DNA from 2 places in the Paenibacillus sp. JZ16 genome. Region 1 is predicted to be linked to the other one. Evidence: a T-box and tRNA genes for the amino acid it is inferred to sense, from the RefSeq annotation. Region 1 holds a T-box; the other holds one or more tRNA genes.
What was found. A T-box is a leader RNA that pairs with one kind of tRNA and senses whether it is charged. The one in region 1 lies ahead of tyrS (tyrosine--tRNA ligase), so its partner is inferred to be a tRNA-Tyr.

Region 1 (16,085 bases):
GAGCGCTGCATCCTCCGCCGACAAATCCAGTCCCATGGAGCGGCGCAGAAATTCAGAGGCTTCATCGGATGTGAAGCGCAAGTCTGATGTCCGCACTTCCGTCAACTGGTCCCGGACACGCAGCCGGGCCAAGGGCAGAGCGAGATCCTGGCGGCTGGCGATAACCACATGCATCTGCGGCGGCATGTGCTCGATGAGAAAATCAAGAGCGCTGTCTATCGCTTTGGAATCCAACACGTGGTAATCGTCAAGAACCAGAATGAATCGATTCGGCAGGGCCGCTATGTGGTTAAGGATGGCCGTGACGATACCTTCGAGCGGCAGAGGAAGAGGGGACGGCGCTTGGAGTTTGCTCATGATGCCCTCTCCGATTTCAACCCCGACGGTTTGCAGGGCGGCCACAAGATAAGCCAGGAATCTTGCGGGTTCACGATCCCCCTCCTCCAAAGACAACCAGGCGACGGGCAGCGGGGAATCTTTAATCCATTGGCTGAGCAGCGTAGTTTTACCGCAGCCTGCAGAGGCAGAAATCATAGTGAGCTTGCGCTGCAGACGCAGTCCCTCGTTCAAACCCTCGATTAGGCGGGGGCGAAGAACAGCCCTCGATCGGGGAGATGGTATATACAATTTTGTAGACAAAATAGGCGTGGACATCATAACCCCCGTTATGCCGTCATTGCAGCATTTTTTAACATATATATTATGATAAAGTGTTCGACAGCCTCCCGGTTTTCCCTCTTGTGCGCGATATTCGCTTGCTGCAGTCAAACGCAGAAGCATGATTTACAGGGTTAGGCATACGATGTATCCGAAATGCTGGAAGCCCTGTAATTGAACCCATCATTCATGCAAAAGGAGGTTTTTCAGATGAAAATTCACCATTCGATTCCTTGGCGTGACAATCTGTATCTGTTCAACTATCGAAGCGTACATACCGAGCCAGTGGAGTATTTTCATTATCATGAAGGGTTGGAGATTCTGTACATTCACGAAGGCGCCGGAAGATATTTCGTCGATAATCAAACGTACTCGCTCAAGCCTGGCACCTTGGTGTTGATTAAACCTTTTCAAATTCACCATATTGAAGTCATCGTACCGCCGAATTACATTCGCAGCCTGCTGAAAATCAAAGCCTCCGTCATCGAGCGTTTCCTCACCGCACTCCCACAGTTAACAACCGCGGTTTCACAATTGCTGGAGCATCCGTGGTCCAATCAGGTGTTTCATTTGTCGCCCAAGGATTCCATATATTTGGAAAATCAGTTTCTGCAATTGCATGAAATGCTGGCCAGCGTTCCGTCCAAGGTTCAGAAGGAAGTTGTTGCCTTGTTTTTATTTCAATTCTTCACCTACTTCAGTAGCCATATTTACCCGGCGGATCGTAGCGGGGGCTTCAAGTATCCTGCTCCCGCTGCTTCGATCGAGCCTGTCGGCGCCATGGTTAGGTGGATCGGCAAGCACTATCATCTATCCTTCACGATTAACGAAATGGCTGCGGAGCTTCATTTCTCTCCCAGTTATTTGTCCAAGCTGTTCAAAGAGCAGATGGGCATGACCATCATCGAATATACGAACAACAAGCGCTTGGAGGAAGCCAGAACGCTTCTTGGCTTGCCGTTTCTAACAATCGAAGACGTCAGTAAACAGGCCGGATTCAACTACCCCTCGTATTTTATCGCCATGTTCAAGAAAAAGTACGGTTTAACGCCTCTTCAGTATCGAATGCAGACGGAATTATGATATTTTCAAGCAGCAATGTGGTATGGGGATTGGATTATAATTAGAGCGCTTAAACAATGATTCTGATCCTTGTTAAGTGAGGTGATGTGTTTCGCACAGAAAGATTTGTAAGGCAATTCATGCGACAGTACGGTGAATCGTGTCCAAAATAGCGAGGAGGTTTCATGATGATCAAGCCATCCATCAAGTTTGGCATCGTATCCTTATTTTGCTTCATGCTTGTATTTGCATTCTACCCTGGTCATATTGTAAAGGCGGCAACCAAAACGGTCCCGGCCGGTGACGTCGCGACGCTGCGGAGCTACCTAGCCAGCGCGAATCCCGGTGACATTATTGAAGTATCCGGGACCTACTCGGTGTCGGATGGAACCATTGCAACCTCCCGGAAAGGATCGTCAGGCAATTACATTACGATTCGCGGCACGGGCAGCGGAGCCACTTTTCATTTCACCGCATCGGCAGGCAATGCGGCTTTCCATATCAAGAACAGCTATTATAAGCTGGAGAATTTGACGATCAACTCCAACTCTAAATCAAACAAAGGCCTGCTGATTGAGGCCTCTCACGGCTACGTTACCAACGTAACGGTCAAAAATACGACGGCAGAAGCGTTCAAGATTCGGAAAAACAGCCAGTACTGGCTTGTCTCGAACAGTACCGCCCATAGCGCGGGGCAAGGCGGGAAGTTCGGCGAGGGCTTCTATGTGGGGGATGCCGATCAGAACTGGACCACACTGCCCAATCCGGATCGAAGCGGATATATTACATTCCTGAATTGCAGCGCCATACAGACCAAAAACGACGGCTTTGATTTTAAAGAGGGTACGCATCATATCAAAGTGATCGGCAGCACGGTTGACTTTCATAATACAGTCCCGGAGTCGACCGTGGGCAACAACGGAATATTCATGCGGGCCAATGACGTACAGATCATCAACACCACCGTCAAAAACAATGCGGCCACGGGCCAGGCATTCAGAACAAGCAAAACCACGGCCTCGGACGGAGTATCCTACGGAAGCAATCTGGAGCTTAAGAACGTAACCGCATCGAATATTTCGGGAGCGATGATTTACACGAACTATACGTCGAACAAATTGTATACCGACTATACCATGACCGGTGTTGCCGGAGGACTCTACGCTTCCGGCTCCAAAACAGCGACTTCTTCCAATCCGTCCTCCTTCGTGGAGATGACGTGGAGCGGCGAAGGCGGAGATACTTACGGCTTCTAGCCAAAAGATATGCAGGCCACCCTATGGGTTTTCTTCAGGTGGCCTGCTGCTTCATGTTTTCCTAAGCGAATGGCATAATCCGCTCTCATCTCCAATGATCGGATTTACGAAGAAAATGAGCAGATCAACAACGCTTCCCGGATCGTCTCGGCCACAATATCCGCTGCCGTTTGTCCTGCAGTCAGGCCTCTGGTGCCTTGCCCCGCCCACAATGACATATACTCCGGATTGTCTTGGCGATTAGCCGCGTTTCGGATGTCGCGGGTCACCGTATTCTGCGTAGGAAAAGGCAGCGGCTCTATGCCGCTCTGGTCCCATTGCCGGATGAATGCATTGCCGATTCCCCTTGCAGGCCGTCCCGAGAACGCTTTGGTGATCACCGTGCTCTCTTCCGTACTCTGAAGGAGCGCTTGCTTGTAAACCTCATGCGCACCCGATTCGACTGCGGTCAGGAATCGCGTCCCCATCTGAACGCCTTGGGCTCCAAGAACAAGCGAAGCTGCGAGCCCGCGTCCATCCATCACGCCTCCGGCGGCAATAACGGGGATCTTGATGCGATCCACGATTTGCGGTACCAAGGCAAACGTTCCGATCTGGGCCCCCATCGGGTGCTCCGAAATATCAAACGTTCCACGGTGTCCCCCCGCTTCGCTGCCTTGGGCAACGACGGCATCACACCCTGCCTGCTCAGCCAGCATGGCTTCGCGGACTGTGGTAGCCATCGCAACAACCCGAAGCCTAGCCGCTTTTGCTTGCTGCATATGAGGCTCATCCAGAATCCCGAATGCCGTACTGATGACAGGCACCTTCTCTTCGATCAGAACCGCGAATTGCTGCTCGAACCAATCCGGGGTTGCTACGTGGTCCTTGCCCGCATGGGGAATGCCAAGATCATCCCGCATCCGGTTTAACTCCTGTTGAACCTCTCCGATTCGCTCATGGCGATCCCGGGCACCGGGCACAAAAAGGTTGACGGCAAAAGGCTGATCCGTCCGCTTGCGGATTTCCTGAATGCTGTCGCGAATGGCAGCCGGCTCCATGTAAGCCGCACCCAGCGTGCCGAGTCCGCCTGCGTTGGATACGGCGGCGACCAGTTCTACTGTTGTCGGTCCTCCGGCCATCCCTGCCTGCAAGATCGGATAACGGATTTGGAACAGCTCGCACAGCTCGGTCTGCAGTTGAATGTTCATGATATCATCTACCTCCTTTAACACTACAAATATTATCCTATTAAATGTGAGAAACTTTCAAATAAAAGAAGAACGCCAATAGGCCAACCAAAAGATTCTGGATAACCTGGTAATAAGAAAGCCGCTAAGCACATGAAACGTGTTTAGCGGCTTTTTATGGGTGTTTTCGTCCGGGGAGACCGTTCTCCCCGATGGTTACAACGTCTTCTAGGACATTTTCACCAAGCTGTAGTTTTTCTTGCCTTTGCGAATGATGATGAAGCGGCCGCCGATCGCTTGGTCGGCTGTCACCTCGTGACCGACGTCGCTGATACGCTCGCCGTTCATCGAGATGGCGCCTTTGGTAATATCCTCACGAGCTTGCCGCTTGGATGGCTCGATGCCCAGATCCACAAGCCAGTCCACGATATTCTTCGTTTCCGGCGTGGCTTCGAAAGTCGGCATCTCCTTAAATCCCTGCTCGATCTCATCGGCCGTAAGGGATTTAATATCGCCGCTGAACAAAGCCGCCGTAATGCGCTTAGCCTGCTCCAGCATCTCTTCGCCGTGCACGAATCTCGTCATTTCCTCAGCCAGCATTTTTTGCGCTTCGCGTTTATGCGGCTCGCTCTGCACCTTTTCGGCCAATTCGTCAATTTGCTCTTTGGTCAAGAAGGTGAAGTACTTCAGGTATTTCACAACGTCGCGGTCGTCGGTGTTCGCCCAGAACTGGTAGAACTCGAACGGCGTCGTTTTGTTCGGGTCGAGCCAGATCGCGCCGCCGGCCGTTTTGCCGAACTTCGTGCCGTCGGCCTTCAGCATGAGCGGTATGGTCAGGCCGAATGCTTTTGCTTCGGGCCCTTCTTTCTTCCGGATCAGATCCAGGCCGCTTGTAATGTTGCCCCATTGGTCCGATCCGCCGATTTGCAGCTGCACGTCCTCATGCTGGTACAGATGCAGGTAGTCGACCGACTGCAGGATTTGGTATGAGAATTCCGTAAACGAAATCCCGCTGTCAAGCCGGCTCGCAACCACGTCCTTCGCCAGCATCGAGTTAATGCTGAAGTTCTTGCCGTAATCGCGCAGGAATTCAATGATGTTGATTTTATGCGTCCAGTCGTAGTTGTTAACCATGCGGATTTGATTGTCACCCTCGGTTACGAAGAGCTTTTTCATTTGCACGGTCAGCGCGTCAACGTTAGCCTGAACCTGCTCCAGCGTCTGCAGGGAGCGCTCAGTTTGACGTCCGCTTGGATCCCCGATGGTGCCTGTCGCTCCCCCGATCAGAATGACCGGACGATGGCCGGCAAGCTGGAAGCGTTTGAGCATGATAAAGGGAATCAGGTGACCGATATGCATGCTGTCGCCCGTTGGGTCCACGCCGCAGTACAGCGAGATGGATTTTTCATTCGTAAGTTCCCGGAGGCCTTCGGCATCCGTCTGTTGGTTGATCGCATCGCGCCATTCCAGTTCGTCGATAATATTCACAGTGTTAACACTCCTTTTAGTTCAGTAATTTCCTTATAACGAAACGTCCAACTCGTTGAAAAACAAAAAATCGCCCCTTGTCTGTATAGACATAGGGACGATTGTTAACCGTGTTACCACCCTGATTGCACGAATGATCTGCACGCTGCCGCGCGTCATTCATGCCGCTCATTAGACGAGATATCGTTCGTCGTTTCCGCTCGGCATTACCCGAGATACTCCAGAGTGTAATTCGCCGCCTTGGTGTGTACCGGGTTCCATCATCCCCCGGCTTTCTAGAACAGGGACCAAGCTGCTACTGGGCTCTTTCAACGTATGTCGCTTATAAGATTACAGACAGTATAGTGAATTAATAAATCGATGTCAACCTGCGTTTCGGACGGAAGTCCTGCTTTCTCCGACAGGATGGGTAAACGCCGTTAGGCGAGCCCCCTTGGTATCAAGTGCGGCGCATGTACGCACGAACCGTAATGGGAGCAAAGATCGCCACGATAACCGCGGCACCAACCAAGGATATCGTGAGATCCCAGCCCACAGTGCCAGCGTTGGTGAGATCCCGAACGGCTGTTACAAGATGCGAGATCGGATTCATATTGACGAACCACTGCAGCCAGCCCGGCATCGTATCCACCGGCACAAACGCGTTGGAGAGAAACGTGAGCGGAAATAGCACGATCATCGATATCCCCTGCACGCCGGAGGCAGATCTTGCAATCACGCCGCAGAAAGCAAAAATCCAGCTAATGGCCCATGAGCACAAAATGACGACCAACCCCGCAAGCGCAACATAACCCAAGCCGCCCTCAGGCCGGTACCCCATAATATATCCCATCGTAAAGGTAAGCACCGTCGCAATGGTATACCGAATCGTGTCTGCCAGCAGGGCGCCCGCCAGCGGTGCGATGCGTGCAATCGGCAGCGATTTGAATCGGTCGAATACGCCTTTATCCATATCCTCGCGCAGTTGAACGCCTGTGACGACGGAGGTCGTAATCACGGTCTGGACGAGGATGCCTGGAATGATGACGGGCAAATAACTCGCCACGTCACCGGAGATGGCGCCCCCAAAAATATAGGTGAACATCAGCGTAAAAATAATGGGCTGAAACGTGACGTCAAACAACTGCTCGGGCGTGCGCCGGAGCTTCAGCAGCCCGCGGTAAGCCATGGTCAACGAATTTCGGACCGTCTGACCCAAACTCGTGCGGTTCTTAAGCTGACGTTCCGTCCCAGGCTGAATCATGGAGCTGCTCATACCCGTGCCACCTCTCGATCATTGGATTCATAAGACCCTTGGGCAGCGTCTTCCTTCACGCCGTGGCCGGTGATCGTCAGGAACACCTCATCCAGGGTCGGCTTCTGCACGCTCATCTCGGACAAGCCGATTCCTGCCGTTCGCAGCTCGATCAACAGGTCTGTAACAAGACCCGCATTTGCCATCGGCGCCGTTATCTTTCCGGCTTCCGGCGATACATTGGCATGGACGCCTAACACTTGTTCCACGGTATGGCGGGCGCGATCCATGTCAACCGAATCCTCGACAGTCAAATGCAGCGAGGAAGTGCCTACCGACATCTTCAGTTCATCGGCCGTACCCTCGGCCACAACCCGGCCGTAATCGATAACGGCGATGCGGTCTGCCAGCTGGTCCGCCTCCTCGAGATACTGCGTGGTCAGCAATACCGTTGAACCGGTATTCACCAATCGGCGGATCGTATCCCACATCTGGGAACGCGTCCTTGGATCCAGCCCCGTCGTCGGCTCATCCAGGAAGATGAGCGGTGGCTGGGCAATCAGGCTTGCCGCCAGATCCAGTCTTCTCCGCATGCCGCCGGAGAAATTTTTTAGCGGCCGCTTCGCGGCTTCCGACAAACCGAATTCCTCAAGCAGCTCTTCCGCCTTGCGCCTTGCCTCCTTACGCCCCAAACCAAGCAAACGGGAGAATATAATCAGATTCTCCGTAGCGCTGAGCGATTCGTCCACCGACGCATATTGGCCGGTTACCCCGATCAACTGACGGACAATCTGCGATTCCGCCAGCACGTCATGTCCGAAGATTCGGGCCGAACCCGCATCCGGTCTTAGCAAGGTCGCCAGCATCCGGATGGTGGTCGTCTTGCCTGCCCCATTCGGGCCAAGCACACCGTAGATCGTTCCGGTACGTACGTTCAGATCCACCCCATCCACGGCGCGGTTATCGCCGAATGTTTTGACCAGTCCGTAAGCCTCAACGGCCAAGTCGCCAGGTTTTGGTTCTATTTTCTTTTTGTATGCATGCTCCATTATGATTTCCTCCTCTTCGCTAATGGATGATGATTGAATCGTAGCACCCCTATTTAAACGGAATGTAAACCGGGAAAAGAATGGGCTCTTTTCATGAAAATGATCCTCATTCGATAAGGATTCGCGTGTTACTCCGAATACTTCTAAGGGCAAACAAAAAAAGCGACAGCACAGAAATACCTTCTGCACTGCCACTTTATCCTTTATCTAAACGGGAAACCTCTTCGCCAACAAGCTGCCGCTGACTTGCCTCTTCTTCGTCAACAGCTGAGCCTTCGGCCACTTATACAAGCGTGATTAAAGGTCTTCCCCATCCTGATCCATCGTATATTTCAACTGCATGATGATATTCTGTTCGTGATCTCCAAACTGGCGACCGAACAGATTCAGCCCTCCTTGATTGACGGCATCGGGCTTAATGCCGATACGCAGCCGCAATTTGGGACTCTCGGAAAGATTCAGCTCAGCCAATGTAACACCCGACACTTTCTCCATATCCAGCGTCGTCTTCTCATGATCAACCCGCCAAGTCTTGAGAAACCCGTACTGCGTTGCCCAATCATACCACCAATTCGGGTTCAGCTTGCCGCGCCGATCCCCGAAATCGCCGGGGCTTGTCCACATGCCAATTTCAACGCCATTGACCCACACGGAAATATTCGAAGGCCAGTTATGATCATAATTGGGCGCCTCGGAACACATCTCCATGGACAATTCAAGCGATTCGATGCGAGCTCCGGCCGGAATATCCATCGGCATCAAATATTCCAAATATCCCTTGCGCAGCCAGATGATCTGGGCATTAACATGCTTGGGATGGTAAAAGCTCGCCGGCTCGTCTTCCTTTATGATATACCCGTCGGCATTCGCCATTCCGCATGTCGGCGATACTTCGCAATCGCTGTAATGGCCAATCGGCATCTCTACTTCATAGACATGCGTTACTCCTTTGGGTACCGAGTTTCTCAAATTCAACGCAATATGAATATCATCATAATTCCGGCTGCAGACCTTCATGGCCCCACGTGACGCCGGAAGCAATTCCGTATTAATTAACTCAGCCGCTTCCAACACTTTGATATTGCTCGCTACCGTCGAAACGGGGAGTTTGAGCTTCTCGGCGATTTCTATGATATTCAAGTTCTTGGAATTCAAGAGCCTTAGAATATCAACCCGAGAACGTGTTGACAAGGCATGGGCTACCGTGACCAATCTTTCCGGGTCGTTAAAACCAAGTTCCAGCACAAATCTGCTCTCCTTTAAACATATTCATTACAATAATTTTACTTCTTAATGAAATGAAAAACAATCATACTGGAAAGGCTTACACCAGCCATTTTACTGCCTCTTGACATAAGGCATCATATAGCCGGACAAGCAAACCATGACTTTCATAGCCAGAAATGGCCTCCGGGAGAACCGGAAGCCATCCATGATCAAGCTAACAACTCTTTATTTATCGACCCACTGTGCCATCGGTTGTGTCCTAATTCGCAGGCTTGATGTCAAAAAAGTCGATTTCTCCGTATCCCTCGCCTTTTGAAAAACGTATCGTGTTCACACCGGCCTTCAACTGAATCCGCGCCGTGGACAGTCCCCAGTTCTCCCATCCTTTATTCGTGATATGGAACTTGCTCGCCGTACCGGCATTTACGCTGAGCATGAGATGGGACCAATTCCCCCCGGCTGTCCCGTTCGCCGTGCGGGCGAGCAGAATGTATTCACCTGCCGACGCGGCATGAACCGTGAATTCCACATAACTCTCCGGCGTATCGATATGCCCGGCCTTCATGCCTCCCGAGCCGTTAGGGCTCTGAGATGCGTAGGCGATACCGCCGAATGTCCCTTCCTCGCCTTCGTAACGGATATGTGCTGCTTCGCCGGAAGGCAAGGTTATCGGAGCATTCGGATTCACCGGGACGCCGAGATTTGGCGTGTTGTCGGCATGCCACGTGAATTTCTGCATTCGAACCTCGCGGTTCCACCCGGCATTATTGTATTTGGCGACATGATAGAGTATCCAGTCCTCCGTACCGTCGGGCGACTTGGTGAACGAATGATGACCCGGTCCGTACAAACCGTTACCGGACTTGAATATAGGCTGGCTGCGTTTGCTCCATGATGCCGGATTCAGCAGATCGCTGGTTGCGCTGGCCGTGATGAGGCCCAAGCAATAGTCGTTCGTCCAGCTTCCGCTTGCAGAGTATACCAGATTGATGAGACCGTTTCGCACAATCACCTGAGGCCCTTCGTTTACGTGCGGGGAATGGTTCGTTTCCCAGCTGTGGGTAGGCCTTGCGATTTCAACGCGATTCGAATCGATCGTCCAGGGATTGCTCATGCGGGCGATATACAAATTCTGCCGGACATTGGTGTCGCCTTCCCAGCCGGACCATATAAAATACAGCTGACCGCCTGTTTGCAGCACCGTGCCGTCAATCGCCCATTTGTTCGTCGGGTCCGTAATCTGGCCTTTGTACTGCCAGGTTCCCTGCGTCGGGTCCGCCGACGTGTTCTCCATGACATACATGCGGTGGTTGACGTTATCCCCGTCATCCTTGGCATAGTAGATGTACCAGGCCCCATTGATGTAATGCAATTCGGGAGCCCAGATGCTGCAGCAGCCCGTTTCCACGACCCTCGTCGGAGCTGCATCAATCGTCGTAAGCTGTGCGGACTTCCATATGGTCACATTTCCGCCGGTCGTTTTTGTGAAGTAGTAAAAGCCGTCGGTGTGTTTATAAACCCATGGATCCGCGCCCTCCTGCATGACCACGTTGTAGAAGTTATTTTGAAGCGTAGCCGCATGTGTCGCCTGACCCATAGGAAGAATAAGGAATGCGCATATCGTGAGCAATAATTTATTCCGGTAATTCACCTTCATCCTTCGTCACGTTCCTTTCGGATAATATGCAATCATACATCATGCAGAAATGTAACACTGCCTATTTCGATAACGGTCATGATAACGGCTCAATCTTCAATCGCGGCCTTACGGGAATTGATGCGGCGAATCACGTCGGGATCGAATTTTGGACGTCTGTCATAGGTATACAATCCGTTCACTTCCTGCTCCACGTCGTACAGCTGGGTATAACAAAAACCGAACATCATCGGATGATCCAGCAGCACATTCGTTAAGCCCGCATAACGCGTTAGAAACGCTGCTTCGGATGTCGGCCTGTCGCCGTACCCCCAGGACTTCTCGTCTTTTTGGTCCGGATTCCACCATATGCCGCCATATTCGCTGATGAAATAAGGCTGGCCTTCATACTGCTGCCGATTCGGGAAGCTATTGTACACCTCTCCACCGTTCTTCATCGGCTCATATCGCTGTTTGAACGTCTCCGGGTTCTGGTCGTAATCATGGATATCGAAAATATCCGTCACGACATGGAAGTTGCCGCTCGTATCAATCACGGGACGCGTCGGGTCCATTTTCTTCGTGACTTCGTATACAATGCGCAGTACGTCGTTATTTTGCTTGGCGCCGTCCCGGTCCCACGTCTCGTTGAAGGGACACCAGCCGATAAGGGCAGGATGATTGAAATCGCGCTCCATCCCTTCGAGCCATTCCGGCAGAAAATGGGACAATCCCTCCGCCGTGGTAATGTCGAGCCCCCAATTGGCATGCTCTCCCCATACCAGATACCCTAACCGGTCAGCCCAATACAGAAAGCGCGGTTCGAACATCTTCTCGTGAAGCCTTGCGCCGTTAAAGCCGAGTCCCATCGAAATTTCGATATCTTTGCGGAGATCCTCATCGCTTGGCGCGGTGTAGACCCCATCCGGATAGAAGCCTTGATCCAGCACAAGTCGTTGAAATACGGATTTGCCGTTGATGCGGAAGGCCATTCCGTCCAGCATGACGGTTCGGAGCCCGAAATAGGATTGGACGGTGTCACACACCTGATCCTGTCCTTGCAGGGATAATTCCAGATCGTACAGCCTGGCCTGACCCACCTCCCACAAGTGAACCTCCGATAATGGAATGGTAAGTTTGACGTACGGCCCGGATACGACGGCACTCGCATTCCCTACCGCTTTCCCTTCATACTGGGCGGATGCGGTCAGTTTATGGCCTGCTGCGTTCCCGTTGATCTTAATCTCGAGGTGGGCACAGCCATTATCCGGGTCACCCACCAGCTTCATGTCGGACATATAGACCCGCGGCACTTGCTCCAGCCATACCGTCTGCCAAATCCCCGTCGTACGGGTATAATCGCAGCCATGCGAGTGGAAGCGTCCGCTTTGTTTCCCGCGCGGCTGGCGTCCGGAACGGACGTCATCCTCCGCACAGACGGTAATCACGTTCTTGCCCGGTATTACATGCGAGGTGATATCTAAGCTAAAGGGCGTATATCCCCCGCGATGCGATCCTACGGATACACCGTTTACCCATACTTCCGCCTCGTAATCCACAGCCCCGAAGTGAAGCAGGATGCTGCCTTCCCATGCTTCAGGCACGGTAAAATCCCGCTTATACCATACGGCTGCCATGAAATCCTTATATTCAACGCCGGACAGCTTGCTTTCGGGGCAGAAAGGAACGGTGATCGTTCCGGACAGATCATGTCCCGGCTCATGGAATCCGCGCTCCTTCCCGCTTTTCCCATGATCGATTTCGAATTGCCAAGAACCGTTCAGATTGATCCAGTCGGGTCTTACCCATTGCGGACGGGGGTACTCCGGACGCGGCAGTGTTAATTCAGTCATGTTTAACTCCTTCATTATGTTTAATTTGTCGGCTTGCCCGGCAATCGCCTGCGGCTTTTAGCCTCGACTTTCCTTCACATACAGCCTGCTGGTCTCTTCCCAGATTTCATTCGGTTCAAGGCTGAAACATCCGATCTCTTCAGCTTCCATGTCCATATTGGGTGCATTGACCAGATTGATCTGCGGCTCAGGGCAAAAGAAACCCTCGGTTGCTTCGTTGTTCCAGATCATCCATTGTTTGTAGGAGGTGCCTACGTCATAAACCAGCGTCAACTTTTTTGCTCCATCGGTAAGCTCCATCCGGTTTCTTCCGTTTTGGGGCTCGGCGGTATAATGATTGTCCATGCTTTCGAAGAAGGGATAAACGCCTGCCCCCTGCATGGCCTGCTCGTTCGCCGACAGCTCCTGGTGGGAGCCGGTGGGCAGCATTCGACCATCCAGCTCCCACCGCTTCCCGACGGTCAGCTTTAAGCGGTAATCCCGGGCGTCGCCTCCCTCGGTAAATGGCGCGTTAACGGACGTATGAAACGCCAGCAGACACGGCATGGCTTCTTGGCCTGTATTGGTAATCGTTACCCGCTGGGATAGCCCCTGCTCGCTTAATCCGTACCGAAGCTGAATATGGAACCGGAACGGGAAGCTCCGAAATACCGGATGCCGTTCATCCACGCGGACAGACACGGTCACATAAGCTTCCTGCCCGGAATGCCCGTATTCATCAACCTCCCATGGAATATTGTACAGAAATCCATGTAGATGATGACCGGTTGCCTCTTCATTAACCGGCAGCTGATGGATTTTGCCGTTCCACCTGAACCGGCCATCCTGATACCGGTTCGGGGGAAACAACACCGGAATGCCATGGATCATCGGCCTTGCTTTGAAGGCCGACATTTCGTCAAGCGTCGGTTCATGCAGAAACCGGCAGCCCGTATCGAGGTCCCGGAACGATATCAAATTTCCGCCGATATCCGGAAGCATGATAGCCTCATAACTCCCGGCTCTTAAATAAACTGCTTTCTCGTTATGGTATACCCCTTCATAAGCATTCGTCCCGTCCATTACTCCACACCTCCTATTGTCCCGTCATGATGCTGCGTATGGTTTCAAGCGGCGCTTTGGGCTTGCGATCATACGTCAGCAAGCCGTTGATCTCCTGCTCGACATCCGTCAGCTGCGTGTAGCAGTATCCCTGGATCACCGGGGAAGAGAACATGGGATCCACTACGGCCTTGAGCCGGATCAGGAAATCCTCCTCGTTCTCGGCTCCGGAATATCCCCAGCCTTCCCAATCGCTTTTCTTGAAGGCAATGCCGCCAAACTCCGACACCAGGATGGGTTGGCCTTCATAGGAAGCACCGCCGACGAATATCCTCCGGTTGGCCGGCATGGCTTCCACCGCCGATGCTGCTGTTGCATACCTCTTCTCCAGCACTTCCTGGCGGCTCTCGTAGTCATGAATCGTGACCAGGTCCGTGGTCATATGCTCCCATCCATCGTTATAAACAACCGGCCTGCTATCGTCCAAAGACTTCGTTAAATGATACATCGCAAGCCCGTGCTGCTGCTGACGCTTATCCAGCTGAACATTCGGAACTCCCCAGCTCTCATTGAGCGGAACCCAGGTTACAATGCAAGGATGGTTATAATCCCGTTCGATGATCTCCTGCCATTCCGCTGTGAAGCGGCGAACATACGACTCGGAATATTCATATGCGTTGGCCGCCTCGCTCCATAACAGCAGGCCGAGCTTATCGCACCAGTACAGGAACCTGGGGTCCTCCGTCTTCTGGTGCTTTCTCACGCCGTTGAATCCCATTTCCTTCGCCAGCTCCACATCGCGCTTCAAAGCCTCATCCGACGGCGCTGTTAGAATTCCCTCAGGGAAATACCCCTGGTCGAGCACGAGCCTTTGAAAATACGGGCGGTTATTCAGGCATAGCTTGCCGTTCTCGATTGATACCTTCCGCATCCCGAAATAGCTGGATACTAAATCGACGACGTTCTCATCCTGAACAAGGCGGAATTCGATTGTATACAGGTTCGGATGCTCAGGGCTCCACAGGCGTCCCAGACCATGATCCGTAAAATCACTCAAACCGATGGACCGCAGCTGCTCCGCGTTTCGAATTGCATATTGATCTTCGGCAACTTGTTCACCCTTATACGATACGGTGATCTGCAGCTTGAGATTCTCCATCGACTTGTAACCCTCAAGGAAGGTCCGAATGCGTATTTCGTTCCGGTCAATGTCGGGTGTCATCCTTATTTTTCTCAGATGTACCGAGGATACCGGCTCCAGCCACACGCTCTGCCAGATGCCGGTCGTACGGGTATAGAAAATGCTTGCCGAATGCTCAAGCCAGTACTGTTTGCCTCGCGGCAGGGTGACGTCTCGGCTGAAATCCTCCGCCCGCAGCACGATCGTGTTGCTTCCTTCCGCGAGCGCGGCCGTAATGTCGGCCTGGAACGGCGTATGCCCGCCTTCATGCATCGCCACTAAATGCCCGTTTACCCACACTTTGGCGAAATAATCCACGGCGCCGAAATGAAGCATAATCCGCTTCCCGTTCCAGTCCTGCGGCACGTCGAACGTTCTGCGGTACCATACCACATCATGAAAGGAAGGGTCGCCGATGCCGCTCAGCTTGCTTTGGAACGTAAAGGGCACGTTGATTTTCCGCGTGAAGGAAGCCTTCGCTTCCACCCGATGCCACCCTGCATCCTCGCCGATGGCTTCATCATCAAAACTGAAATCCCATTCGCCATTGAGGGTTAACCACTCTTTACGCTCAAACTGGGGTCTCGGATATTCATTGCGAACCGTTTGTGTCTTGCTAACTTCTGTCGTCAAGATGCAACTCACTCCTAATGATTCAGTCTCTCTATGTGCTCGTTTGAACGTCTAGCCTTTGATCGAACCCACATAAACGCCTTTCACGAAATACTTCTGCAGGAACGGATACACCATTAATATAGGCACCGTCGAAACCACGATCGCGCAATATTTAACCAGCTCCCGGAACGCGGTCGAGCTCTGGGCGCTGTTAATAACGACTCCGCCCGCGCTGCCGATCGTGGTGGCCGTCGAATCATTGGCAACCAGGATTTCCTTCATTAACAGCTGTAACGGAAACAATTCCCTGTCCTTCAGCAGAACCATCGCGTTAAACCAGGAGTTCCAATTCCCGACCAGATAATACAGGAAGATAACGGCCAGCGTGGCTTTCGACAGCGGCAGGATCACCGTGATCAGAATGTTGGCCTGGCTTGCGCCGTCGATCAATGCCGCTTCTTCCAGCTCTCTCGGAATCGATTGGAAGCCGGTTCTTAGAATGATGATGTTCCAAGTGCTTAAAGCGGTCGGCAGAATCATCGCCCACAGATTGTTGTACAAGCCGATGTCCTTCATTAACAGGAACCAGGGTATCAGCCCTCCGCCAAAGAACATCGT
Region 2 (16,085 bases), 770 kb from region 1:
AGGTCTGTGCGAAGCCGTAAGGCGAAGTATACGGGCTGACGCCTGCCCGGTGCTGGAAGGTTAAGGGGAGCGGTTAGGAGCAATCCGAAGCTGTGAACCGAAGCCCCAGTAAACGGCGGCCGTAACTATAACGGTCCTAAGGTAGCGAAATTCCTTGTCAGGTAAATTCTGACCCGCACGAATGGCGTAACGACTTGGGCGCTGTCTCAACGAGAGATCCGGTGAAATTTTAATACCTGTGAAGATGCAGGTTACCCGCGACAAGACGGAAAGACCCCATGGAGCTTTACTGCAGCTTGATATTGGATTTGGGTACGATCTGTACAGGATAGGTGGGAGCCTTTGAAGCATGAGCGCCAGCTTGTGTGGAGGCGACGTTGGGATACCACCCTGATCGTATCTAGGTTCTAACCTGGTACCGTAATCCGGTACGGGGACAGTGTCAGGCGGGCAGTTTGACTGGGGCGGTCGCCTCCTAAAGAGTAACGGAGGCGCCCCAAGGTTCCCTCAGAATGGTTGGAAATCATTCGAAGAGTGCAAAGGCATAAGGGAGCTTGACTGCGAGACCTACAAGTCGAGCAGGGACGAAAGTCGGGCTTAGTGATCCGGTGGTACCGCATGGAAGGGCCATCGCTCAACGGATAAAAGCTACCCTGGGGATAACAGGCTTATCTCCCCCAAGAGTCCACATCGACGGGGAGGTTTGGCACCTCGATGTCGGCTCATCGCATCCTGGGGCTGAAGTAGGTCCCAAGGGTTGGGCTGTTCGCCCATTAAAGCGGTACGCGAGCTGGGTTCAGAACGTCGTGAGACAGTTCGGTCCCTATCTGTCGTGGGCGTAGGAAATTTGAGAGGAGCTGTCCTTAGTACGAGAGGACCGGGATGGACGTACCGCTGGTGCACCAGTTGTTCCGCCAGGAGCATGGCTGGGTAGCTACGTACGGACGGGATAAGCGCTGAAAGCATCTAAGCGTGAAGCCCCCCTCAAGATGAGATTTCCCAATTAGTAAGACCCCTTGAAGACGACGAGGTAGATAGGTTGGAGGTGGAAGTGCAGCAATGCATGGAGCTGACCAATACTAATCGGTCGAGGGCTTATCCAAATCACCCCAAAAAGTGAAGTGAAGCTTTGAAGCTGACACCGAATACTTTTCGGGGACCCCGATACCACATCGGGTGAATGCTACGGATTCTAATCAACGCAAAGATCGTTTCGTATCTAGTTTTCAGGTGATCAAACACTTGAATTGAATATTGTTCCCTGATAGCTCAGTTGGTAGAGCACTCGACTGTTAATCGAGTTGTCACAGGTTCGAGTCCTGTTCGGGGAGCCATTTATGGAGAGGTGTCCGAGTTGGCCGAAGGAGCACGATTGGAAATCGTGTAGGCGCCAAAAGCGTCTCGAGGGTTCGAATCCCTCTCTCTCCGCCACTATTATTTTAAGCAAGGCCCGTTGGTCAAGGGGTTAAGACACCTCCCTTTCACGGAGGTAACAGGGGTTCGAATCCCCTACGGGTCACCACTTTCTTAATTGCATCAGGGGATGAGAATCCCGTCGGTTCGTCGGAGGATAACTTCGTAAGCAAAGACTTCACAGTCTCGAACGAAGTGAGAGTATCCCCTACGGGTCACCACTTTCTTGAAAAAACACTTGCTTCTTATATCAGATTTTGATATGATGAAAGTCGCTTTGTTACGGAGGCTTAGCTCAGCTGGGAGAGCATCTGCCTTACAAGCAGAGGGTCGGGGGTTCGATCCCCTCAGCCTCCACCATGATTTATCCCCAAAAAGTGAAGCGCATGCTTCGTAGGTAATTCCGATTACTTTTCGGGGACCCCATACAAGCAACCCTTTATAATGACGCGGGGTGGAGCAGTTCGGTAGCTCGTCGGGCTCATAACCCGAAGGTCGTAGGTTCAAATCCTGCCCCCGCAACCAATTTATATCGCGATAGCGATAATGCCTCTTGGAACTGTGGTGTAGAGGCCTAACATGCCTGCCTGTCACGCAGGAGATCGCGGGTTCGAATCCCGTCAGTTCCGCCATTATTTACAACTTTGGGATGAGATGAGTATCCGATATGGGTTCCGTCAAAGTTCGCGAAGAGCTTTAAGGCTCGGTAGCTCAGTCGGTAGAGCAGAGGACTGAAAATCCTCGTGTCGGCGGTTCGATTCCGTCCCGAGCCACCATGTACGTTTTATAACTTTATATGCCGGTGTAGCTCAATTGGTAGAGCAACTGACTTGTAATCAGTAGGTTGGGGGTTCAAGTCCTCTCGCCGGCACCATTCTGGAGGATTAGTGAAGTGGCTAAACACGGCAGACTGTAAATCTGCTCTCTTCGAGTTCGGTGGTTCGAATCCATCATCCTCCACCAGTTTTTAGGGGCATAGTTTAAAGGTAGAACAGCGGTCTCCAAAACCGTTAGTGTGGGTTCAATTCCTGCTGCCCCTGCCAATCGTATCACAGTGTTTCAGTATGGCGGTCGTGGCGAAGTGGTTAACGCACCGGATTGTGGCTCCGGCACTCGGGGGTTCAATTCCCCTCGATCGCCCCATATTACAAAATCATATTGGGGATTAGCCAAGCGGTAAGGCAACGGACTTTGACTCCGTCATGCATAGGTTCGAATCCTATATCCCCAGCCATTGATTTTTATGTTTGCGGACGTGGCTCAGCGGTAGAGCATCGCCTTGCCAAGGCGAGGGTCGCGGGTTCGATTCCCGTCGTCCGCTCCATTTTTATTTCTGGCGCCATAGCCAAGTGGTAAGGCACAGCTCTGCAAAAGCTTTATCCCCAGTTCGAATCTGGGTGGCGCCTCCATTACAAACTTATGTGCCCTTAGCTCAGCTGGATAGAGCGTTTGACTACGAATCAAAAGGTCAGGAGTTCGAATCTCTTAGGGCACGCCATAATGTAAGCCGGTGTGGCGGAATTGGCAGACGCGCGCGACTCAAAATCGTGAGGGAAACCGTGGGGGTTCGAGTCCCTTCACCGGCATCATCAAAAAGGAATGTAGACGATAAACGTCTGCATTCCTTTTTTCGTTGCATCTACATCGATTGCTACTTCGTGATTTAAATATTAGACTCCATTCTGCATGCTATCTCTCCAGTTACCTTTACAGGGGGCTTTTCTATCACCTTCAGATCTTCTTCAAGCTACACTTCTTTAAACTAAACTATCATTAGAAACCACGTTCTTTATAGGTAAAACAAAGATGATCCAGCCGGATTCATCTACACAAGCAAACCCTTCGATTAATCGATCCAGTGCAGGGTTGGACGTAGGTCTGTAGAAGGCCCCGCCTTAGGTCTAGGTTCAAAAACCGTCCCCAGGCCGTTTTAGCGAAACTCAAAATTACCTAGAATAGAGTCATAAGGTTGAACAAAAGAAACAACGATCAAACAACAGAAAGGCGGTGTATAAATGAGAAATTCAAAAGGAAATGGAATGAGTATCCTGTTGATTGGTGTAGGGATCTTGGTTCTCCTTGGAGTATTCGGTCCTCTGCTTGGGTGGTTGTTCAGTCTTCTAATTCCAATCCTGATGGTCGCTTTGGGATACTACGGGATCCGGAGAGGTAACACCTTGATGGGATGGGTTATTCTCGGTATCGGTGTGATCTGGTTGATGGGTAAACTGTCTTGGCTGATCGGTCCGATCTTTGGAATTATCTTGATCATCTACGGGTTGTCTCGATTGAAGAATGGTAGACCCCGTTATTGATAAAAACCACTACATTAAATAACATGCATGAACAACAGATCATGATAGATGAGGAGGGCTAAGCCAATATGAGTGTTTTCCGGCGGATAAGAGACATAACCGTAGCAACATTGAATGAAAAGCTCGAGCAGAGCCAGGATCCGGTTCGATTGATCGACCAGTTCCTACATTCAACCAGACAGGACATTGCTGAGGCTGAGAAGCTGCAGCAGCAATGCCAAGTACATTCCAGACAGCTGAAGCAGCAGGTGGATCAAGCCGAATCCATGCGATATAAACGCGAAGAGCAGGCACTGCTTGCACTGAAGGCCGGCGAAGAACATCTTGCCAAGCTGGCATTGCAGGAAAAACTGATCTATGAGGAAAAGATCGAGCAGTATCAAGGCCTGTTGTCCTCAAGCCTGGAGTCGTTAAAAGAAATCGAGGAGCAGCTCGGCGAGCTGCGGATGGAATATCAGACGGTATACAGCAAGCGTCAATATTATGTTGCCCGAGTGGAAACCCTTCGTCTTCAGCAGAAAATGAATGAACGTACGGGCTCCTACGGCGGCGGTCATGACGTACCGAAGATGTTCAATCGCCTCGAAGACCGTATCAGCGACTGGGAACTGGAAGCCAGAAGTCTTCGCGATTTACGCCGCATGGGGCAGGAATACATGGAACAGGCTGGTGAATCGGTCTCCACTGTATTAGAAAAAGAACTTGCCCGCCTGAAGCAAAAGCTGAATAACAGCGGAAAGGAGTAACCATGACTAGATTGTACCGTTCCACCCGAGACAAAATGTTCACAGGGTTGATCGGCGGTATATCCGATCATTTCGGAGTCGAATCTACCCTACTTAGAATCATATTTGTAGTCAGTATCTTTTTCACAGGCGGTACAACGCTGTTGATCTATCTGATTGCATCCCTTGTAGTACCTAAGGAGCCGTATTATCACGATCCGTATGGTCCACAGGGCAGACATGGCGGCGGATACCGTTACAACGATCATCCGGGCCCTGGACCAGGCTACAACAGCTATAATGATTCTTATGGACGTCAAGGCTATCCTAATGAGCATAGTAGCTTTGGTCCCAAATATGACCGTCCCAATGGTACAAGAAACAACGCGTCAACGGATTCCGATCTGGATGCGATGATGAAGGATATTGAAAGAAAAGCAATGCAAAAAGAAATCGAAGAATTGAAGAAAAAACTTTCGAACTATGAGAAGGGAGATAAATAACATGGGAGTATTTAAAAGAATTAAGGATATGACGAAAGCATCGGTGAATGAACTGCTGGATAAAGTAGAGGATCCGATCGTAATGTTGAACCAGTACCTGCGCGACATGGAGGCAGAAATTCATGAGGCAGAGGTAACGGTTGCGAAGCAAATGGCTAATGAGCGTCGTATGAAGCAGCGCGTCGATGAGGCTGTGAAGATGGCGGCACAACGTGAAGCTCAAGCTGAATTGGCTCTGAAGAATGGTCAAGAAGAAGTGGCTCGCAAGCTGCTGGAAGAAAAAATCTATTTCGATCAAAAAGAAACCGAGTACGTGGAATTGCACCTGCAATCCGAGACTCAAGCAAAAGAGCTTGTAGCTCAGCTGCATGAAATGAAAGACGAGTTCTACAAAATGCGCAACAAGCGCAATGAGCTTGTAGCCCGCGCTCAAATGGCTAAAGCGAAGAAGCAAATGTCTCAAGTGAGCAGCCTGCACACGATCGAAAGCGGCAGTGCTTCGATGGGCTTCCATCGCATGGAGGAGAAAATCATGCAAATGGAAGCAGAAGCTGATGTGCTTCGCGCCCCATACCGTCCTAACAACGCAGTATACACAAGCCCCGTGGACGCTGAGAAGCAATTGAAGGTGGATGAGCAGCTGCAAGCTTTGAAAAACAAAATGGGGAATTCTTCGAAGTCCGAGTAATTCCTTAGCAAGTCAGCAAAATAGTATTAAACCGTATTCGAACACCATGTTCATATGATATGCTATACGAATGAGATTGTCGTATAGTACAGGCAAAGCCATACAGTGGGGAACGTCTCACTGATATGGCTTTTCCGAGCTTATATCTTGGCCATCAAGGAGGTGCGACATGGACAGAAACCGCTGGATAGCAGTTGGTTTAATCAGCTTGGGTTTTATTTTGCTTTTCGGCCGATGGTTTGGTTTCTTCACCATTGTCGCCCTGTTACTCATGTTTGCAGGTGTCCTTCAGATCAGGCATGGACATGTGAAGAAGGGATACATTCTGCTCGGAGTAGGTGCCGTACTGCTGCTGCTGGAGCATCTCATGTTGATTATCGGCATCAGCTTGATATCGCTAGGTATTTTTTATGGCAAGTCCAAACGAGCTCATACCACGACGAAATACATTCAGAAGCAGAACTTTATGTCCAACTTTGATTGGGACCGGGCTCCGTGGGTGATGCGCAGTCTGAGTGTGTGGCATGTGCTGGGAGAGGCGGATGTGGATCTGTCCTTGGCCCTTCCGGAGGAACGCCAAACGGTCCTGATGTTCCATGGGATGCTGGGGGATATTGATCTGATGATTCCGGACTACTATGGGGTGGAGATCGAAGCATCCATCCTGTTTGGCTCCATTCATATGGACGACCGGAAGGAAACCGGCATATTAAACCGCGTGCGGTATAAATCACCCAATTATGAGACCAGTGAATATAAAGTGAAATTTATTGTTTCTTATTTGGGCGGAGATTTGAATATAAGAATGACATAATAAACGTAAGTTTTGTGTAAACCATTCAGGAGGGTTGCCCCGTGGAAACGGAAAAGAAAGCAAATATGATTACCCGAAGTATGCGTGAGGGGACCCTTCTGGGATTGGTTGTCATGCTCGTTGTCCTATATTTATTATATACATATGGTTATCTTCAACCGTTTGAGACGTGGAAGAACCGGATCGAAGCCGGCATTACCATCGTATTGCTGCCGATCGGGCTGGGTGCGATCTATGGCTTCTTCCAGGGATACCGGGTAAAACGACGGGTCGATCTTGTGAGGGAAACGCTGGTGAACTGGGAAAAAGGCAGCCTTACGGACGTCATGCCGGACATCGGCGAAGACGAAGTGGGCCGGCTTGGAGAACAGCTGGTGAAGATCAGCAAACGCTGGGAGGATCAGGTGTCTTCCTTGCAGCGGTTATCTACGAACAATGCCCAGCTTGCCGAGCAGGCCAGGGTTACGGCGATTGTGGAAGAGAGGCAGCGTCTGGCGCGCGAGCTCCATGATGCGGTTTCTCAGCAGCTGTTTGCCATCTCGATGACGGCAACCGCTGTGGGCAGGACGCTGGATAAGGATTTTGACAAAGCGCAGCGCCAGGTGGCTCTGATCGAGGAAATGTCGGCTGTAGCCCAGTCCGAGATGAGGGCGCTTCTTCTTCATCTGCGGCCGGTTTATCTCGAAGGAAAGGCACTTGAGCAGGGGCTGCGTGAACTGATTAAGGAATTACGAATCAAAGTACCTATGGAAATTACGTTTGAAATGGACGATGACATACATTTGCTCAAAGGGATCGAAAATCATCTGTTCCGGATTATCCAGGAGGCCATGTCGAACACCCTCAGACACTCGAAAGCGGAGAAAATGGATATTCGTATTCACCGCAGGCAGAACACCGTTCGGGTGATGCTGCGGGACGATGGGATCGGATTTGAATTGGATGACAAGAAACAGACTTCCTACGGCCTATCGACGATGCAGGAACGGGTGACGGAGATCGGGGGCTCGGTACAATTTATAACAGCACCGGGTAAAGGGACTCGAATTGAGATCGTTGTGCCACTCATAAACGAAGAACGCAAACGGGGGGATGTAGATGGAAACGCCGATTAAAGTGCTGCTGGTGGATGATCATGAGATGGTCCGGATCGGTTTAGCGGCTGTGCTTGGTACAGAGGACGGCATCGAGGTGGTTGGTGAAGCGGGCAGCGGCGAGGAAGGGATACGCTTAGCGCAGGAATATCATCCTGATGTGGTGCTGATGGATTTGGTGATGGACGGAATGGATGGAATCGAGACGACGCGCCAATTGATGAATCAGTTTCCTAATCTTAAGGTCATTGTACTGACCAGCTATCTGGACGATGAGAAGATGTATCCGGTTATTGAAGCAGGTGCGTTCAGTTATTTATTGAAGACATCCCGTGCTTCTGAAGTAGCTGATGCTATACGTGCAGCCGCACGCGGGCAGTCGGTGCTGGAGTCGCAGGTTGCCTCCAAGATGATGAATCGATTCCGGCATCCGCAAAATGAAGCTCCGGCGCATAACGACCTTACGGACCGGGAAATGGAAGTGCTGCGACTGGTGGCGCAGGGCAAGTCGAATCAGGATATTGCTGATGATTTGATTATAGGCATCAAAACCGTGAAGTTTCACGTAACGAATATATTAGGCAAGCTGGGGGTAGAGGATCGAACCCAGGCTGCCATCTACGCTTATAAAAATGGGCTGGCTGAGTAAAGAATGCCGGCTCTTTTTTATGCGATGGTCGTGACATAAACATATCTAAGATGCTGAGATGTTGAGCGTGGTACGAAAGCAGATCCATGATGCGATGCGTAAGTTATAAACATATCCATATAACAATGAAAGGCAGGCTTAAAGACTCCCGGATCGGGAGCTTTTTTTATTTATTGACAGGGAAGAAGGAATCTCTACATACAGCCCGATGAAGGAGCTATTTAAAAAGCGAGGTATAAATCCGCGGTAACGAGGCCATCCTTTTACTAGATTGATAGATTCGAACGGGGAGGCGTGACTGACCATGCGGAAGATGCGTTTACAGATCATTGTGATGATGTTGTTGCTGTGCGGGGCAGCAGCTATGATGGCGGGTTTTGCGGGGACAACGGACAGCAATCGAAACGGATCAGCTCCGCATGCAGGAGAAGCGTCAGCTTCGGGCGGAACGGTAGAAACAGGTGTCAATGGAATAACTAGAGCTGGGGAAGCAGCAGAAAGCGATCTAATACTTCTGGCGGCGCTTGGGCAAGAACATATGGAGCCTTCGGCAATACTCACGGTAAAAATTCAAGGTGAAATGATAAATTCCATATCGAAGGATCAAGCTAAGACAACGGCTGAGCAGCTGGCTCGTACAATGGGGCTCTCCGGGATTACAACGTCCCAGCTTCAGGGAAATGAAGTATTCCAAGCAGAAGGCGTGCTCTCCGGTGTATCGGTGCATCTGGACTGGGCTTTCACGAAGGAGGGTCATAGCTATGTCAGAGCCATGCTTGTAGGAGAAGCAGCTGGACAGTCCCGGGAAATGATGACCCTGCAGCAGCAGATTCAAGAGATGATGAAGCAAGCAGGCATATCGAACTCCTGGAATGCGTCCATTCAAGGATATGCATCGGAGACGGCTAGCGTTGATGGAACGATGGCTCAGGTAGAAGAGGCAGTAGCCCAAAAACTCTCGCTTCGCCCCGTTGAGGATTATGCAGATGACACAACACAAAGCCGTTCATATGAGGTTCCTTCACTGGGCGCTTTTGTGATGAGTGGCGACACGCCGATTCATATGCAGATCGCGGTGCATGAAGATTCGATGAAGAAAAGTAGTAGAATAACGATCGGATTTCCCGTCATTACAATAGAATATTGAAAATGATTTCTGAAACTCGGATGAAAAAATGCGGAATGTGATAGCATACTTGAAATGAATATGCTAAAATGTCATCACATCGAGTTAAGTGCCGATGCATAAAAATACACTATAATTCATAGAAAGAATGAGGAGCCATGGCTGAAAATCAAAATCTAGATACAATGAAGACACCGGGAGCTGTATTTTTCATCTTTGGAGCGACTGGTGATTTGGCAAGACGTAAGTTGTTTCCGGCGATCTACAGTCTTTATCGTGAAGGAAAACTGGATGAGGATTTTGCGGTAATCGGCGTGGCGCGGCGTCCGCGCACCCAGGAAGAGTTTCGGGAGGACGTGTATCGTTCAATTCAGGAATTCTGCCGATATAGTTCGGAACAGGATAGTGAATGGAATGCATTTGCACAACATTTTGAATATAAATCTTTAGATATTAACAATATTGACGGTTTCCGTGAGCTTCGCGAACAAACGGAGCAATTGGAAACAAAATTTAATATACCGGGCAACCGCTTGTTTTATCTGGCGCTTGCACCGGAATTGTTTGGCAGCGTATCGTTTAACCTGATGAAGGGCGGTATGCTCGACGGAGAAGGCTGGAACCGTCTTGTGATCGAGAAGCCGTTCGGCTACGATCTGGAGTCGGCTGCCAAGCTGAACGAAGAGATCCGTAAAGTGTTCAAGGAAGAAGAGATCTACCGGATTGACCATTATCTGGGTAAAGAAATGGTACAGAACATCGAAGTTATACGTTTTGCGAATGCTTTCTTCGAGCCGCTGTGGAACAACAAGCATATCGCCAACATCCAAATCACGCTTGGTGAAACGGTTGGTGTCGAGGAGCGCGGCGGGTACTATGATCATGCAGGCGCTCTAAGGGATATGGGCCAGAACCATATGCTACAGCTGCTGACTATGATTGCGATGGAGCCGCCTAGCCGACTGCTTGCAGAGGATATCCGCGACGAGAAGGTGAAGGTGCTTCGCTCCTTGCGTCCGTATGCCACGCATGAAGAAGTGAAGAACAACGTAGTTCGCGGTCAGTATACGAGCGGTTCCGCGGGCGGCAAAGATCTGCCGGCATACCGTGAAGAGGACAAAGTGAATCCGGAATCCAATACGGAAACCTATTTTGCCGCCAGAGTCTTCGTGGATAACTTCCGCTGGGCTGGCGTACCGTTCTATATCCGTACGGGCAAACGTCTCCCGGTTAAGACAACCGAGGTGGTTGTCGAGTTCAAACGGATGCCAACCAACGTATACCTGGGCCAAAAGCATTCCCTGGAGCCTAACCTGCTCGTTATTCGCGTCAATCCGATGGAAGGCATTTACGTGAAGATTAACGCGAAGAAGCCGGGATCTGAATCCGAGATCGCTCCTGTAGCGATGGACTTCTGCCAAAGCTGCATCGTGGGCATTAATTCTCCTGAGGCGTATGAGCGTCTGCTGCATGACGCTGCTCGTGGAGACTCCACCTACTTTACCCGCTGGGATGAAGTGGCTTCGGCATGGTCCTTCGTGGATCGTATCGCCAGCGCATGGAGAGAGAACCAGGGCGAGCTGGAATCGTATCCTGCTGGATCGTGGGGACCTGACAAAGCGGATGAGCTGTTGAAGGAAGACGGATTCCACTGGTGGCCGGTAAACGGTCAGCTTGAGGATAATGTGGTGTGGTTCAAAAACTAAGATCATTTTCTAAAATTTACGTGTTAAAAATCATCCTCATGCGCATGGCGCATGGGGATGATTTGCGTATAAATTGTGGTACAATGATATACATGACTTTAGTTACGAAGGGATAAGTGAAATGGCAAAGCAAATAGATGAACTGCAGCAGGAAGTGGATAAGCGCCGCACGTTTGCGATTATTTCCCACCCTGACGCCGGTAAAACAACACTGACCGAGAAGCTGCTCTTGTTTGGGGGCGCCATTCGTCTGGCTGGATCGGTTAAAGCTCGTAAAGCGAGCAAGCATGCAACGAGTGACTGGATGGAGATCGAGAAGCAGCGGGGAATCTCGGTTACCTCGTCTGTTATGCAATTTGATTATTTAGGGCATCGGATTAATATATTGGATACGCCGGGTCACCAAGACTTTAGTGAGGATACCTATCGTACGCTGACCGCCGCTGACAGCGCCGTCATGTTGATTGACGTAGCCAAAGGGGTCGAGGCCCAGACCATCAAGCTGTTTCAGGTTTGTGCGAAGCGGGGCATTCCGATCTTTACCTTTATCAACAAACTCGACCGCGAAGGGCGCAGCCCGTTTGATCTGATGGAGGAGCTTGAGCAGGTTCTCGGCATCCGCTCCGTACCGATGAATTGGCCGATCGGCTCCGGGCGTGACCTGTGCGGCGTGTACGACCGGGTTAAAAATCAGGTTGAATTGTTCCAGGGCGACGACCATTCCACGATTAAGGTACAGAAGGTCGAAGGCTATGAGGATCCGATCATTCGCGAGATGGCAGGCGATTACCTGCATGATCAGTTATGTCAAGACCTCGAGCTGCTGGATGTTGCCGGAGACCAATTTGATCTGGAAAAAGTTATGCAGGGTCAGCTAACACCTGTATTTTTCGGCAGTGCGATCAACAATTTCGGCGTTCAGACCTTCCTGGAGAACTTTCTTCAGCTTGCGCCGAAGCCGGAGCCGCGCCGCAGTACGGAGGGTGTGGTGGAACCAACCGATGAGAAGTTCTCCGGATACGTATTTAAGATTCAAGCCAATATGAATCCGGCTCACCGGGATCGTATCGCTTTCCTGCGCATCGTATCGGGCAAGTTCGAACGCGGTATGAGCGTGAAGCATGTTCGGGTAGGCAAGGAAATCAAGCTGGCGCAGCCGCAGCAGTTTTTGGCGCAGGATCGAGATATTGTGCAGGAGGCATACCCTGGCGATATTATCGGTCTGTTTGACCCGGGCATTTTCCGGATTGGGGACTCACTCAGTCAAGGTCGTGAAGTTGTATTCGATGAGCTTCCAACATTCTCACCGGAAATTTTTGCGAAAGTAACGGTGAAGAATGCGTTGAAACATAAGCAATATCAGAAGGGGATTGATCAGCTGACGGAAGAGGGCACCATTCAGGTATTCCGCACCGTGAGTTTTGACGAGACCATTCTCGGGGTTGTCGGACAGCTCCAGTTCGAAGTCTTCGAGTACCGGATGAAGGGTGAATACGGCGTTGATGTCCAGCTTCAACGCATGCCGTATCAGTTCGCCCGCTGGATCGTGGACGACAATATTGATCCGTCCAAGTTCCGGATAAACTCAACGCTGGTCAAAGACAAGAAGGATAACTATGTTGTCTTGTTCGAAAATGAGTATGCGATGAGAACCGCCATCGACAAGAATCCAACCGCCCAGTTTCTTGAGACCGCTCCGTAAGTGATGTTATATAAATATGCAGCAAAAAGGAACAATCCCCCAGCTTTCACAGCTTAGGGGATTGTTCTTTTTTGTTGACCATGGGATTATCCTTGAAGGTTGCCGGGCGTAACGGTTTTTAGATGATCATGGAGGGAAGAGACAAGGCTGTTCTGCTGGGTAGCATCCATGTCTTTCCACATCATTTCAAACATTACACCGAGTCCCGGCAGGGCAGCTTCAGGCCCGTCAACGGAACCCTCGATCATGGAGCGCAGCTCTTCTTCGTCCTGATTGTGGACTTTATGAATGACGGCCTGCCTTAGATCTAACAATATGGACATGGACATGTTCCTCCTTGTTATGAAAGGGTCATTGGTAATGTGCCCGTTCCGGGGCAGTTACATTCAAGTATTCGGGACAGTATGATATACTATTACCATTATGATTATGGATGACCTAGGCTCGTGGGGGATATATAAATGGCTAAGAAGCAGTACGCAGTAATCGGTATGGGGCGTTTTGGCACGAGTGTTGCTAAGGAATTGAGCAGCATGGGATTTGATGTATTAGCCGTAGACGCGAGCGAACAGCGCATTCAGGAAATCGCGAGTATGGTCACGCATGCCGTATCGGCGGATTCGACCGATGAAGAAGCGCTTCGGGCGCTGGGCATACGGAATTTTGATGTGGTTGTCGTGGCGATCGGGGAGGATATTCAATCCAGCATTTTGACTACGCTGATCTTGAAGGATCTTGGCGTACCGGCCATTATCGTGAAAGCGAAGAATGAGCTGCACGGAAAAGTGCTGAACAAAATCGGTGCGGACAAGGTGATTTTCCCTGAACGGGATATGGGGCTGCGGGTTGCCCATCATCTGGTGTCACCGAATATTTTGGATTATATCGATTTGTCGGACGACTACAGCATTATGGAGATGCTTGCTACAGGAGATCTGGTCGGTCACAATCTGATAGAACTGGATATTCGGGCACGATTCGGCTGCAATGTCATGGCGATTCGAAGAGATGAGGATATGAACATTTCTCCAAGTCCGGATGACCGGATTGAGGAAGGCGATATTCTCATTATTGTGGGGCACAAGAATAACTTAACGAAGATGGAGCTTGCTTATCCGAAGTAAGCTGTCCGCAAGCGGGTATGCTGGGTTGAGTGGGACTCGGTTTTATATATAAGTAAAGAACGGATGGATGAACCATGGAGATACTATCGCCGCAGAATGCCAGAGTGAAGGGCTGGGCACAGCTTCAGGAGAAAAAACATCGAGACAAGCAGAACAAGTATGTGGTGGAAGGCATTCATCTCGTACAGGAAGCCCTGTCATCCGGAGTGGACATCGAGTGTGTTGCGTATGATGTGGAGAAGGGCATTCCCCAGGAACTTCGTCATATATCGGATACAGGACAAGGTGCTGAATGGATTGGCGTATCTCATGCCGTCATCTCGAAGGTCAGTGATACACCGTCACCGCAGCAGGTGTTTGCCGTGGTCCGCAAAGAAGCACGTCAATGGCAGGACCTGATCCTGCGCGAGAACGGTTTGGTCATCGTTCTGGACGGTCTTCAGGACCCGGGGAATGTAGGAACCATCATACGAAGCGCAGATGCCGTAGGGGCTGCTGGCGTGGTTCTGGGACGCGGCTGCGCGGATTTGTACAACCCCAAGACGCTGCGCTCTACCATGGGATCCCTGTTTCACTTACCGGTGCTGGAGGGCGATCTGCTAAGCATTTTGCCGGAAGCCAGAGAACGGGGGGCCCGATTGGTGACAACCCTGCTGGAAGGGAAACATTCCTGCTTCGAGTATGATTTCAAAGGGACAAGCTGGATCGTGATTGGGAGCGAAGGGCGCGGTGTCTCACCTGAGGTTGCGGAACTCGTGGACGATGCGATCCGTATTCCCATGCCGGGGAAAGCCGAATCGTTGAACGCGGCTATGGCAGCGTCGGTGCTGATGTACGAGGCTTTACGGCAAAGAGAATATACAGGTCAATAAAGACCGGAGCGGCTCCTCGACAAAGCTGGAAGTGATTAGAAATCAATGGCTAATCATCTCCGGCTTTTTTTATTTAAGAGATAAGTAGCATTAGAGGCTTACCTCCTTATATTGCAAGAAAGCTTCCGCTAAATACGGTCTGTTTTCTAACAAGTACGTCGATGACGTTTTTCTTATTTTTAATAAGGCTGGTCATAATAACAGGAGTATTCGAAAGGAGTCAAACCCTAATGTACGAGCAAAAAACAAAAGAAACGGATCACAGCGTGGTGGAGTTTATAGAGCAAGTGGATTCGCCGAAAAAACGGGAGGATGCTTATCGTTTGCTGGAGATTTTTGAGGAGACGAGCGGTTTTCCGGCTAAGATGTGGGGCCCCAGCATCATCGGTTTCGGCTCCTACCATTACCGCTACGCTACCGGGCACGAAGGCGATGCGCCGTTGGTAGGTTTCTCGCCGCGCAAGGCGAAGATCAGCCTGTATTTTGCGCCGGGCGATGAGAAGCGGGAGGAGCTGTTGCCGAGTTTCGGTAAACATACGGCCGGGAAAGGCTGCGTGTATATTAATAAAGTGGCAGATATTGATGTGGAGGTCCTAAAGCAGCTGATTCGCGAATCGATTGCCTTCTTGAACAAGACCTACCCGGCTCAGTCCTAGCGAGCTCTAGGCCATGAGAAGTTGGCAAGCTGCCTGGTTTACAAGGCTTTAAGGGAGGCTGGACAATAGGGTGCGCTGATTGGGTAACAGGTGAATATTGTTATTTGACGTAAAACCATTTGGTGTCCTATAATGCAATAAGGGAAACCAAATGGTTTCATAATATTAAACATGAGTGAGGTTTATGTGATATGGACAACGCATCAAACGGCAAGCTGCCGGATATTCGTCATACGCTGGTGCTGAAAGCGCCCATCGAGAAGGTGTGGAAAGCCGTGGCAACGGCTGAAGGAATTTCAGCCTGGTTTATGCCTAACAATTTTGAGCCGGTGGAAGGCTTTGAGTTTCAATTGAATGCAGGCCCTTTCGGCAATTCACCATGCAAGGTCACGCTTATTGACGAGCCCAACCGCTTGTCTTTTAACTGGGGCAAGGATTGGAGTGTTACGTTCGAACTGGTACAGCAGGGAGATCATACGGAATTTACGCTCATTCACGGCGGATGGACAGCGGATCAAGTGACCGAGTTCGGGGAAGCACACGATATCGTGCGGGGGCGTATGGACAACGGCTGGGCAGGCATTGTTCAGAAGCTTGCGGGATACGTTGAGGCCTAATCCCATGTCGCGAGCCGCTCCGAAGCATGATGTTTATCAAGCTATCGCAGATCCGACACGCCGTAAGCTGCTTGGCTTGTT

Region 2: it encodes a tRNA-Tyr, which carries the amino acid that the T-box ahead of tyrS (tyrosine--tRNA ligase) is inferred to sense. The anticodon was not compared.

Annotation. Positions count from the first base shown of each region.
Region 1 covers NZ_CP017659.1:2,579,994-2,596,078, forward strand. The annotation lists gene BJP58_RS11660 (winged helix-turn-helix domain-containing protein) at 1-654, opposite strand, end outside; gene BJP58_RS11665 (helix-turn-helix transcriptional regulator) at 868-1,740, shown strand; gene BJP58_RS11670 (right-handed parallel beta-helix repeat-containing protein) at 1,905-2,975, shown strand; partial or broken gene BJP58_RS11675 (NAD(P)H-dependent flavin oxidoreductase) at 3,080-4,204, opposite strand; gene tyrS (tyrosine--tRNA ligase) at 4,373-5,632, opposite strand; T-box leader at 5,723-5,953, opposite strand; gene tetB(58) (tetracycline efflux ABC transporter Tet(58) subunit B) at 6,072-6,887, opposite strand; gene tetA(58) (tetracycline efflux ABC transporter Tet(58) subunit A) at 6,884-7,915, opposite strand; gene BJP58_RS11695 (ArsR/SmtB family transcription factor) at 8,213-9,160, opposite strand; gene BJP58_RS11700 (family 43 glycosylhydrolase) at 9,402-10,799, opposite strand; gene BJP58_RS11705 (glycoside hydrolase family 2 protein) at 10,889-12,631, opposite strand; gene BJP58_RS11710 (aldose 1-epimerase) at 12,689-13,693, opposite strand; gene BJP58_RS11715 (glycoside hydrolase family 2 protein) at 13,707-15,485, opposite strand; gene BJP58_RS11720 (carbohydrate ABC transporter permease) at 15,537-16,085, opposite strand, start outside.
Region 2 covers NZ_CP017659.1:3,348,436-3,364,520, reverse strand. The annotation lists rRNA gene BJP58_RS15415 (23S ribosomal RNA) at 1-1,103, shown strand, start outside; tRNA gene BJP58_RS15410 (tRNA-Asn) at 1,259-1,334, shown strand; tRNA gene BJP58_RS15405 (tRNA-Ser) at 1,340-1,431, shown strand; tRNA gene BJP58_RS15400 (tRNA-Glu) at 1,448-1,522, shown strand; tRNA gene BJP58_RS15395 (tRNA-Val) at 1,698-1,773, shown strand; tRNA gene BJP58_RS15390 (tRNA-Met) at 1,862-1,938, shown strand; tRNA gene BJP58_RS15385 (tRNA-Asp) at 1,969-2,045, shown strand; tRNA gene BJP58_RS15380 (tRNA-Phe) at 2,114-2,189, shown strand; tRNA gene BJP58_RS15375 (tRNA-Thr) at 2,212-2,287, shown strand; tRNA gene BJP58_RS15370 (tRNA-Tyr) at 2,292-2,376, shown strand; tRNA gene BJP58_RS15365 (tRNA-Trp) at 2,383-2,456, shown strand; tRNA gene BJP58_RS15360 (tRNA-His) at 2,481-2,556, shown strand; tRNA gene BJP58_RS15355 (tRNA-Gln) at 2,573-2,647, shown strand; tRNA gene BJP58_RS15350 (tRNA-Gly) at 2,663-2,737, shown strand; tRNA gene BJP58_RS15345 (tRNA-Cys) at 2,749-2,822, shown strand; tRNA gene BJP58_RS15340 (tRNA-Arg) at 2,835-2,911, shown strand; tRNA gene BJP58_RS15335 (tRNA-Leu) at 2,920-2,999, shown strand; gene BJP58_RS15330 (LiaF transmembrane domain-containing protein) at 3,429-3,728, shown strand; gene BJP58_RS15325 (PspA/IM30 family protein) at 3,797-4,474, shown strand; gene BJP58_RS15320 (PspC domain-containing protein) at 4,477-4,956, shown strand; gene BJP58_RS15315 (PspA/IM30 family protein) at 4,958-5,644, shown strand; gene liaF (cell wall-active antibiotics response protein LiaF) at 5,814-6,458, shown strand; gene BJP58_RS15305 (sensor histidine kinase) at 6,500-7,573, shown strand; gene BJP58_RS15300 (response regulator) at 7,557-8,201, shown strand; gene BJP58_RS15295 (YwmB family TATA-box binding protein) at 8,506-9,348, shown strand; gene zwf (glucose-6-phosphate dehydrogenase) at 9,486-11,033, shown strand; gene BJP58_RS15285 (peptide chain release factor 3) at 11,155-12,735, shown strand; gene sspI (small acid-soluble spore protein SspI) at 12,822-13,058, opposite strand; gene BJP58_RS15275 (potassium channel family protein) at 13,197-13,859, shown strand; gene BJP58_RS15270 (TrmH family RNA methyltransferase) at 13,934-14,731, shown strand; gene BJP58_RS15265 (DUF1801 domain-containing protein) at 14,962-15,387, shown strand; gene BJP58_RS15260 (SRPBCC family protein) at 15,579-16,004, shown strand; gene BJP58_RS15255 (ArsR/SmtB family transcription factor) at 16,009-16,085, shown strand, end outside.